DNA from 2 places in the Nocardiopsis oceani genome. Region 2 is predicted to be linked to the other one. Evidence: riboswitches for the same ligand, from Rfam matches in the RefSeq annotation. Region 2 holds a riboswitch; the other holds the start of a gene.

Region 1 (4,158 bases), on a different contig from region 2:
ACCCCGACGTCATCGTGCTCGGCGACCTCACGCGCGACTCCCAAACCGCCGAGTCGGCCGAGGAGAAGATCGCTTTCCTGGAGGACCACCCCGCCACCAGCAACCTGACCGCCGTGCAGGAGGAGCGCTACGTCCTGCTCAGCGGCCAGGCCATGAACCCCTCGATCCGGACCGTCGAGGGCGTCGAGCAGGTGGCCGACGGACTTCGGGATCTCGGACTCGCCCAGTGAGAGGCGCCCGTCTGACCCTGCTCCTGGTGGGCGGGCTGGTCGCGCTGGCGGTGTCGGTCTCGGTGACTGTGACCATCGGCCCCGCGGCCATCACCCCCGGCGAGGTGTGGTCCTCGCTCGGTGCCCGCCTCGGGATCGGCGAGAGCCCTCTGACCCCCATCCAGGACGGCATCGTGTGGGACCTGCGCATGCCGCGCACCCTCATCGCCGCGGTGTGCGGGGCGGGACTGGCCCTGTGCGGTGCGGTCATGCAGTCCCTGCTGCGAAACCCGCTGGCCGACCCCTTCGTGCTCGGGGTCTCGTCCGGCGCCTCCACCGGTGCGGTCGCGGTGATCGTGCTCGGTTGGGGCGCCGGGGTGCTGTCCCTGTCGGCCGGGGCGTTCCTCGGTGCGCTGCTCTCCTTCGGGATGGTCATGCTGCTCAGCCACACCCTCGGCGGGACCATGGACCGGGTCGTGCTGTCCGGGGTCGCTGCCATGCAGCTCTTCTCGGCCCTGACCTCCTTCATCGTGCTCATGTCGGCCGACGCCGAGACCACGCAGGGCGTGCTCTTCTGGCTGCTGGGTTCCTTCAGCAACGTGGGCTGGGCCGATGTGGTTCTGTGCGCGGGGGTCCTGGTGGTCGTGCTGGCCGTGTGCCTGGCCCACACCACCACCTTGGACGCGTTCGCTTTCGGGGAGGAGGCCGCGGCCTCGCTCGGCGTGCGTGTGGCGCGGGCGCGTGTGCTGCTGCTGACCGCGACGGCCCTGCTCACCGCCGCACTCGTGAGCAGCGTGGGCGCGGTCGGGTTCGTGGGGCTGATCCTGCCGCACGCCACCCGGATCCTGACCGGGTCGATGCATGCCCGGCTGCTTCCGGTGACCGCGCTGATCGGGGCCGTGTTCCTGGTGTGGGTGGACACGCTGGCCCGTACCGTCCTGGACCCGCAGGAGATCCCTGTGGGTGTGGTCACCTCGCTCGTCGGCGTGCCCGCCTTCATCGCCGTTCTGTACCGCTCGAGGAGGCAGACGTGAGATCGTCCGGATCCAGTTCCCCCGGCCACGGATGGTCCGGCAACGGTCCTCCCGAGGCCGGTTCCGGGGGCGGCCACCTGCGCGCCGACGGTGTGGTGCACCGGATCGCCGACCGCATCGTGCTCGACGGGGTCACCCTCGCCCCGCGCCCCGGTGAGACGGTCGGACTGCTGGGCCCCAACGGATCCGGCAAGTCCACCCTGCTCCGGCTCCTCGCGGGGGTTCTCGGACCCACCGCCGGGACGGTCACCCTCGACGGGGACCCGTTGCCGCGCATCGGCCGCCGGGCGGTGGCCCGGCGTGTGGCCGTGGTCCAGCAGAACTCCCACACCCAGACCGAGATGACCGTGCGCGACGTCGTCGCCTTGGGGCGTATCCCGCGCCGCCGCGCCTGGACCCCGGTCTCCACCGACGACCTGCGCGCGGTCGACACGGCCCTGGAACGCACCGGGCTCACCGACCGTGCCGAGCAGTCCTGGCACACCCTCTCCGGTGGGGAGCGCCAAAGGGTCCAGATCGCCCGGGCCCTGGCTCAGGAACCCAGTGAGCTCCTGCTCGACGAACCCACCAACCATCTCGACATCCAGTACCAGCTCGACCTGTTGGAGCTGGCCGTGAGCCTGCCCGTGACCACGGTGATCGCGCTGCACGACCTCAACCTGGCCGCGATGTACTGCGACCGGCTCGTCGTGCTCCGAGCCGGTCGGGCGGTGGCGGAGGGGTCGCCGGGCCAGGTGCTGACACCCGAGCTCATAGGAGAGGTCTACGGGGTCCGGGCCGAGGTCACCACCGACGGTGAGCGCCCCGTCGTCCGGTTCCTGCGCCGCCGGGATCCGGAGCAACCGGGCTCCCGACCGCTCCCGGGGCACGAGCCCACTACATGACCGCGCTGTGCGCCTCTCGAACGGAGTGCCGCTCGCCGTACGTTCCTGCGGTCGGCGGCCCTGGAAAGGGGAGGCCCGTCGCGAGTCGGCTCGCGGCGCCCGTTAGTGTGTGAGCTCCTCGTTCGTGGCACAGGAACCCGGTGCGAGTCCGGGACGGTTCCGCCACTGTGACACCTCCCACCAGGTGCAAGTCAGACACTGTCCACGAGCGGTCCGACCATCGACGGGGCGAGAACCCCTGGGGAGGAATTCCGGCCATGACGGTACGGATCGCGCTGCTTTCCACGTCCGACACCGATCTGCTCTCTGCGCGGGCCAGTGGCTCCGCGTACGTGTGGGCCAACCCCTCGCGTGCCACCGACACCGAACTCACCGAAGCCGTCGAGGGCGCCGACCTCGTCGTGGTCCGGATGCTGGGATCCCCGCACGACCTGTGGTCGGGCCTGGCCGCGGTCCGCGAGCGCGGCACCCCGCTCGTGGTGCTCAGCGGTGAACAGCAGCCCAGCGCCGAACTCATGGAGCGCTCCACGGTTCCCATGGGTGTGGTTACCGACGCCCACCGGTACCTGGCCGAGGGCGGACCCACCAACCTCGACCGCCTGCACGCGTTCCTGTCCGACACCGTGCTGCTGACCGGCGAGGGGTTCGAACCGCCGCAGCACGTGCCCCTGTGGGGCCTGGCCGAGCGCGAGGTCCCACAGGACCCGTCGCTTCCCAAGGTCGGCATCCTCTACTACCGCGCCCACGAGGCCGGCGGGAACACCGCCTTCGCCCACGCCCTCGCCGACGCCGTCGACGCCACGGGCCGCGCCGTCGGTGTGCCGGTCTTCGCCGGGTCGCTGCGTTCGGCCCCCGACGACCTGTTCGAGGCGTTGCGCGACTTCGACCTCCTCATCGTCACCGTCCTGGCCGCCGGCGGCAGTGTCCCCGCGTCCGCGAGCGCGGGTGAGGACGACGAGGCCTGGGACGTGGAACGTATCGCCGCCCTCGACATCCCGGTCCTGCAGGGCCTGTGCCTGACCAGCTCCCGCGCCGACTGGGAAGAGGCCGCCGAGGGCGTCAGCCCGCTCGACTCCGCCACCCAGATCGCGATCCCCGAGTTCGACGGGCGCATCATCACCGTGCCGTTCTCCTTCAAGGAGATCGACGAGGACGGCCTGCCCCGCTACACCGCCGACCTGGAGCGCTGCGCCCGCCTGGCCGGGATCGCCGCCTCCCACGCCCGCCTGCACCAGGTCCCGGCCTCCGAGAAGCGCCTTGCCGTCGTGCTCTCGGCCTACCCCACCAAGCACTCCCGCATCGGCAACGCGGTCGGTCTCGACACCCCCCGCTCCCTGGTGCGCCTGTTGCGGCGGCTCCGCGAGGACGGCTACGACCTGGGCGAGCCCGACGCCCTGCCCGGCCTGGACCTGCCGGACGAGACCGAGGCAGGCGACGCCCTCATCCACAGCCTCATCGAGGCCGGCGGCCAGGACGAGGACTGGTTGACCACGGCACAGATGACCGAGGCCCAGGTACGCATCGCCCCCGAGCAGTACGCCGCCTGGACCGAGGGCCTCCCGGCCTCCCTCAAGGACGCCATGGCCGAGACCTGGGGTCCGGCCCCCGGCAAGCTCTACGTCAACGACGAGGGCGAACTCGTCTTGGCCGCGCTCCGGGCGGGCAACGTCGTGGTCCTGGTCCAGCCCCCGCGCGGCTTCGGCGAGAACCCCATCGCGATCTACCACGATCCCGAACTCGCGCCGAGCCACCACTACATGGCCGCGTACCGGTGGCTGGAGCACGGGTTCGGCGCCGACGCCGTCGTCCACCTCGGCAAACACGGGTCGCTGGAGTGGCTGCCCGGCAAGGATGCCGCTCTGTCCGCCGCCTGCGGCCCCGACGCGGTGCTCGGGAACCTGCCGCTCATCTACCCGTTCCTGGTCAACGACCCGGGCGAGGGTGCCCAGGCCAAGCGTCGCGCGCACGCCACCGTCGTGGACCACCTCGTCCCGCCCATGGCCCGCGCCGAGAGCTACGGCGACATCGCCC
Region 2 (4,158 bases):
GCTCCTCCACACGCTTCATGAACAGGTCCGGAACCCAGTTCGCGGTGTTCATGTCGTGGGTGCGGCGGCGCTCGTCACCCGTGTTCTTCCGGAGGTCGAGGAACTCCTCGATGTCGATGTGCCAGGTCTCCAGGTAGGCGCAGACCGCGCCCTTGCGCTTGCCCCCGTTGTGCACTAGACCAGCGGCGGTCATGTACGTCTCGTCGGTCTCGACCTTGAGGTCGAACACCGTGGGCTCGACATCGATCTCGGCAACGTCCCGGACCCGGGTGAAGAGCATCCCCTGGTGTTCGATCCAGTTGCGCTTGGTCAGCGGGCGGCAGCCGACGAGCTCCGCGATGCCCTCCACCGCCGGGACCCGGATGTCGAACGACTTCACCACGCCGGAGAAGGCGATCTCCGTGCCGTCCGAACGCCGACCAGTATGCGACTGCTCGCGCTCCCGGTACTGTCCGGCAGCCGGAACTCCAAGGCGCAGCAACTGGTAGCGAACACCCATTGCCAGCGGGCGAGACGTGGAAGTGAAGTAGATCTCCACTCCGCGGGAGACGCCTCCGTCAGTCTCCAGCAGGCCCCGCAGCAACGCGCGGCTCTGCGCGTGCGGGAGATGGCTGAACCTGCGGGAGATGCGCTTGGCGTGGTCTGCGTCGTAGATGTCCTCCGCGGTGAAGGGGAGGGTCGCTTCTCCCGCACCGGTGATTCGCCCCGACTCGGAATCGCGAACGCCCCCCCTGCCGAAGGCCCAGTGGATCTGGAGGTAGGTCTCGTCCCGACCGCTCTCCCAGTAGTGGATCCCCCGCTCTTCCAGATAGGAACGCACGAAGTCGAGGTGATTGTCGAGCTCCGGGTTGCCGGAGACCCCCCACTGCGAACCGTTCTTGGACAGGTGGCCATCACCCAGCAGGATCCCGTAGAGCCGGGCATCGTCCTCACCGAAGCCTTCTACGGGAACGACTTCCTTGGGGACGACCTGACCGACGTAGTCGCCAGCGGACAACTGCCCCGCGTCAACCCACTCGGCCCGCACCTTGTCGTCGGCAAGCCACTTCAGGGTCCTGCTGTTCGACTGCCCCAGAGGCACACCCTGGATCGCGTAGAAGGGGTGGCCTGAAGTGACCTTGATGTCCTCAACCGAGTGCTTGATGGTCAGTTGAACCATCGGGTCCACCTGGTCGTACATCATGACGTCGGTGACCTCGCGGTAGTTTCCGCTGTGTCCAAGGACCAGGTCGCCGACTCGGATGTCTGAGATGGACTTGCAGCCGTCAGCCGTGTAAACGGGGGTGTCGGGTGCGAAGCACTGGTTGACCGCCACGGCGGTGTCGTTGGCGATCTTCAGGAACGGGACGACCCCCTGGCTCTTGCCGTTGGTGCCCTTGATGTGCGAGCCCAGGCCGCGGACCGGGGTCCAGTCGTTGCCGAGGCCGCCCGAGTACTTGGAGAGCATCGCGTTGTTGCTGATGCCGTGGAAGATGTCCTGGAGGTCGTCGCCGACCGTCGTGAGGAAGCAGGACGACAGCTGCGCGCGCACCGTTCCCGAGTTGAACAGGGTGGGTGTGGAGGCCATGAAGTCGAACGAGCTCAGCAGCTCGTAGAACTCGATCGCGCGGGCCTCGCGGTCGTCCTCGTTGAGCGCCAGGCCCATCGCGACGCGCATGAAGAACGCCTGCGGCAGCTCGTAGCGGACCTCGTCGCTGTGCAGGAAGTAGCGGTCGTACAAGGTCTGGATGCCGAGGAAGGTGAACTGCTCGTCGCGCTCGGCGTGCAGGGCCTTGCCCAGGCGCTCCAGGTCGAACTTGGCCAGCGCCGGGTCCAGCTGCCCGAGGTCGATACCGCGGCCCACGTAGGCGGCCAGGTAGGTCGCGTAGCGGTCGGACATCTCGGTCTGGCCGGCGTTCTCGGGGGCGCCGCTGACGAAGGTCAGGGCCTCGGTGCGGAGCTTGTCCAGCAGCAGGCGGGCGGCCACGTAGGAGTAGTTCGGGTCGACCTCCACGAAGCTCCGGGCGGCCATGACCAGGGCCAGCTCGACCTCGTGGTCGGGGATCCCGGGGTAGAAGCCGCGGCGCGCCTCGGTGAGGACCTTGTTCGCCGAAACACCGGTGAGCCGCGCACAGGCCTCGGTAACGACGTGCTCGATCCGGTCGATGGCGGCGCGGGCGCCACCGCCGTTGTTCGGCTCGCGCCGATCGGATGCGGGCACGGCCTCGACGTCAAGGGTCATACAGCGGCTCCAACCTCAGTAAAGAAGAGTCCCGGCGGGGAACGGGGTCACGAGTGACAAGCGTGCGGGCTCACCGGAGAACCGGCGTACTGGATACGCGCGGTCCGCAGGCGGGTCGCGGCAGCTCGCCCTCGAAGCTCCGTCGTCACGCACGTGGGGGTGCGCGCCGGTGGCAGGTCTTCGGACTCGCGGGCGACCTACTCGCCGTCGCTTCCCAGGACCTCGTAGGGGGTTCCCAGTGCGTGTGACGGCCTTCGTTCCCGCTTACCGCTGCGGGGCAGCCCCGGATTCCCACCGGGTTCCCTCTTGCCTCACCAGGGTCAGGAACCCCGGTGAACCACCAGCGGGACAGATACTACATCTAGGGTCTGTCACCTTGGAACACCGCAAGATGATGGCGTGTCGTAGATTTCTCGGATTCTTCGATGAGTGCCGAACATACGCGCGGAGCGTGGTATGGGCACCGCGCAGGCACCCGAATCCGGTGCACGATGGGCCGCGTTCAAACGCTTCCGGAGGGGGTCGGACACAGCCTAGAACGTCGGCGGGGCGGACACGTCCGTGGTGACCCGAGAGAGGCACCACAAGAAGGCCTGGAACCGTTCGGAGGGGGCCCGAGCGGGACGGGCACAGCACGCCTGGGACCCGGCGCACGCGGCCGCCTGAGAGGGACCGAGACACACACCACGCGGCCGAGCGCGGAAGGTTCCGTCGCGCCCCCGGGATCCGAATCTCCGCGAACGCGTCGGAAAGCTCACTCCTCGTCGAGCAGGAGGTCCAGGTCGTCCTCGACCAGTCCCATGTCGGTCCTGATCCGGAACCGGATCCTCAGGAGCTCCACGAAGAGATCGCGCGCGTAGGCGGGCTGGGACCCGCCCGTGAAACGGCGGGCACCGGCGGTCGCCCAGCGTTCGGCACCCTCGAGGTCGTCGTGTGCGTAGAGCACCTCCGCGACGTGGATGTGGGTGGGGAGCTCGACGTGCTCCCCGGCCTCCAACCGCTTGAGGTGCTCGTGGGCCTGTTCGCGCTCGTCCAGCTGGAGCAGGGCTCCCGCGCTCAGGGCGTGCGCGTCGACCACTGTGGGGCCGCCGTCGTCGATGGCCCGCTGGTAGGCGGCACAGGCTCGCTCGAACTCCTGTGCGATCTCCCACTGTTCGCCCGAACGCACGAACAGCTCCGCACGGGTGACCTCGCTGCCGGCGTCCACCCGGTTCGCCAGATCCAGTAGCTGGGCGGCGATCCGACCGTGTTCACCGGATCGGACAGCGTGGAACTCCAGTCGGTCGAGTTCCGCCGTCGTCACGCGGGTCAACCGCATCGCCCCCATCCCCTATTCGCAATCCCACGCACCGATCAGGGCCTGGCACGCTCCAACGCCTGCCAGAACCCCTGGCGCAACCCGTCACGGACCTCGTCGCGCAACAGGTGGTCGATCGGGAGTGAGGACCCCTGGAGCAGGCGTGCCTCCAGATCCGAAGGCATCCGCGGCCTGCGGGCGAGGACCGCCTCCACCCACAGGACGGGCGCCTCACGTGCGATCGATTCCGCGAAGTCGTTCCCTTCCTTGCGCGCGACGTGCACCGCATCATCAACGGTATGCGCGGCGGGGCCGGTCTGCTGGGCATATCCAGGACTAGGGCTGGATTCCTGGTAGGTACCGGCACCGAACCGGCGGTGGTACTCGGGACCAGTAGGTCGCCCTCCCCCGTGCGGGGGCGAGGCGGCACCGCTGTACGCGGTGTCAGTTTCCGTACTGGTCCCATAGGTAGGGTTTGCGTCTGCCCCACCTCCGAAACCGGGTTCCTCGCCTGGTCCGGGCCCGAACCTCGGGTCCTGCTGGGGAGGCGGAGCATCCCTCCTCGGCGGCACCTGCTGGTGGTCGGCGAAGGAGTTCTGCGGCCCGGTCCCGCTGCCGAACGCCGCCTGCGGCCCCGTTC

Evidence for each region. Region 2 has a riboswitch for cobalamin ahead of ACYVDG_RS16935 (ribonucleoside-diphosphate reductase subunit alpha). Riboswitches for the same ligand answer to the same signal wherever they lie in the genome.
Region 1: another riboswitch for cobalamin. It lies ahead of cobN (cobaltochelatase subunit CobN); the one in region 2 lies ahead of ACYVDG_RS16935 (ribonucleoside-diphosphate reductase subunit alpha).

The regions. Positions count from the first base shown of each region.
Region 1 is NZ_BAAHAR010000052.1:3,451-7,608, forward strand. Features, by position in the region: gene ACYVDG_RS27085 (ABC transporter substrate-binding protein) at 1-230, shown strand, start outside; gene ACYVDG_RS27090 (FecCD family ABC transporter permease) at 227-1,243, shown strand; gene ACYVDG_RS27095 (ABC transporter ATP-binding protein) at 1,321-2,127, shown strand; cobalamin riboswitch at 2,204-2,348, shown strand; gene cobN (cobaltochelatase subunit CobN) at 2,385-4,158, shown strand, end outside.
Region 2 is NZ_BAAHAR010000026.1:70,923-75,080, reverse strand. Features, by position in the region: gene ACYVDG_RS16935 (ribonucleoside-diphosphate reductase subunit alpha) at 1-2,221, opposite strand, end outside; cobalamin riboswitch at 2,376-2,578, opposite strand; gene ACYVDG_RS16930 (hypothetical protein) at 2,976-3,548, opposite strand; gene ACYVDG_RS16925 (NYN domain-containing protein) at 3,575-4,158, opposite strand, start outside.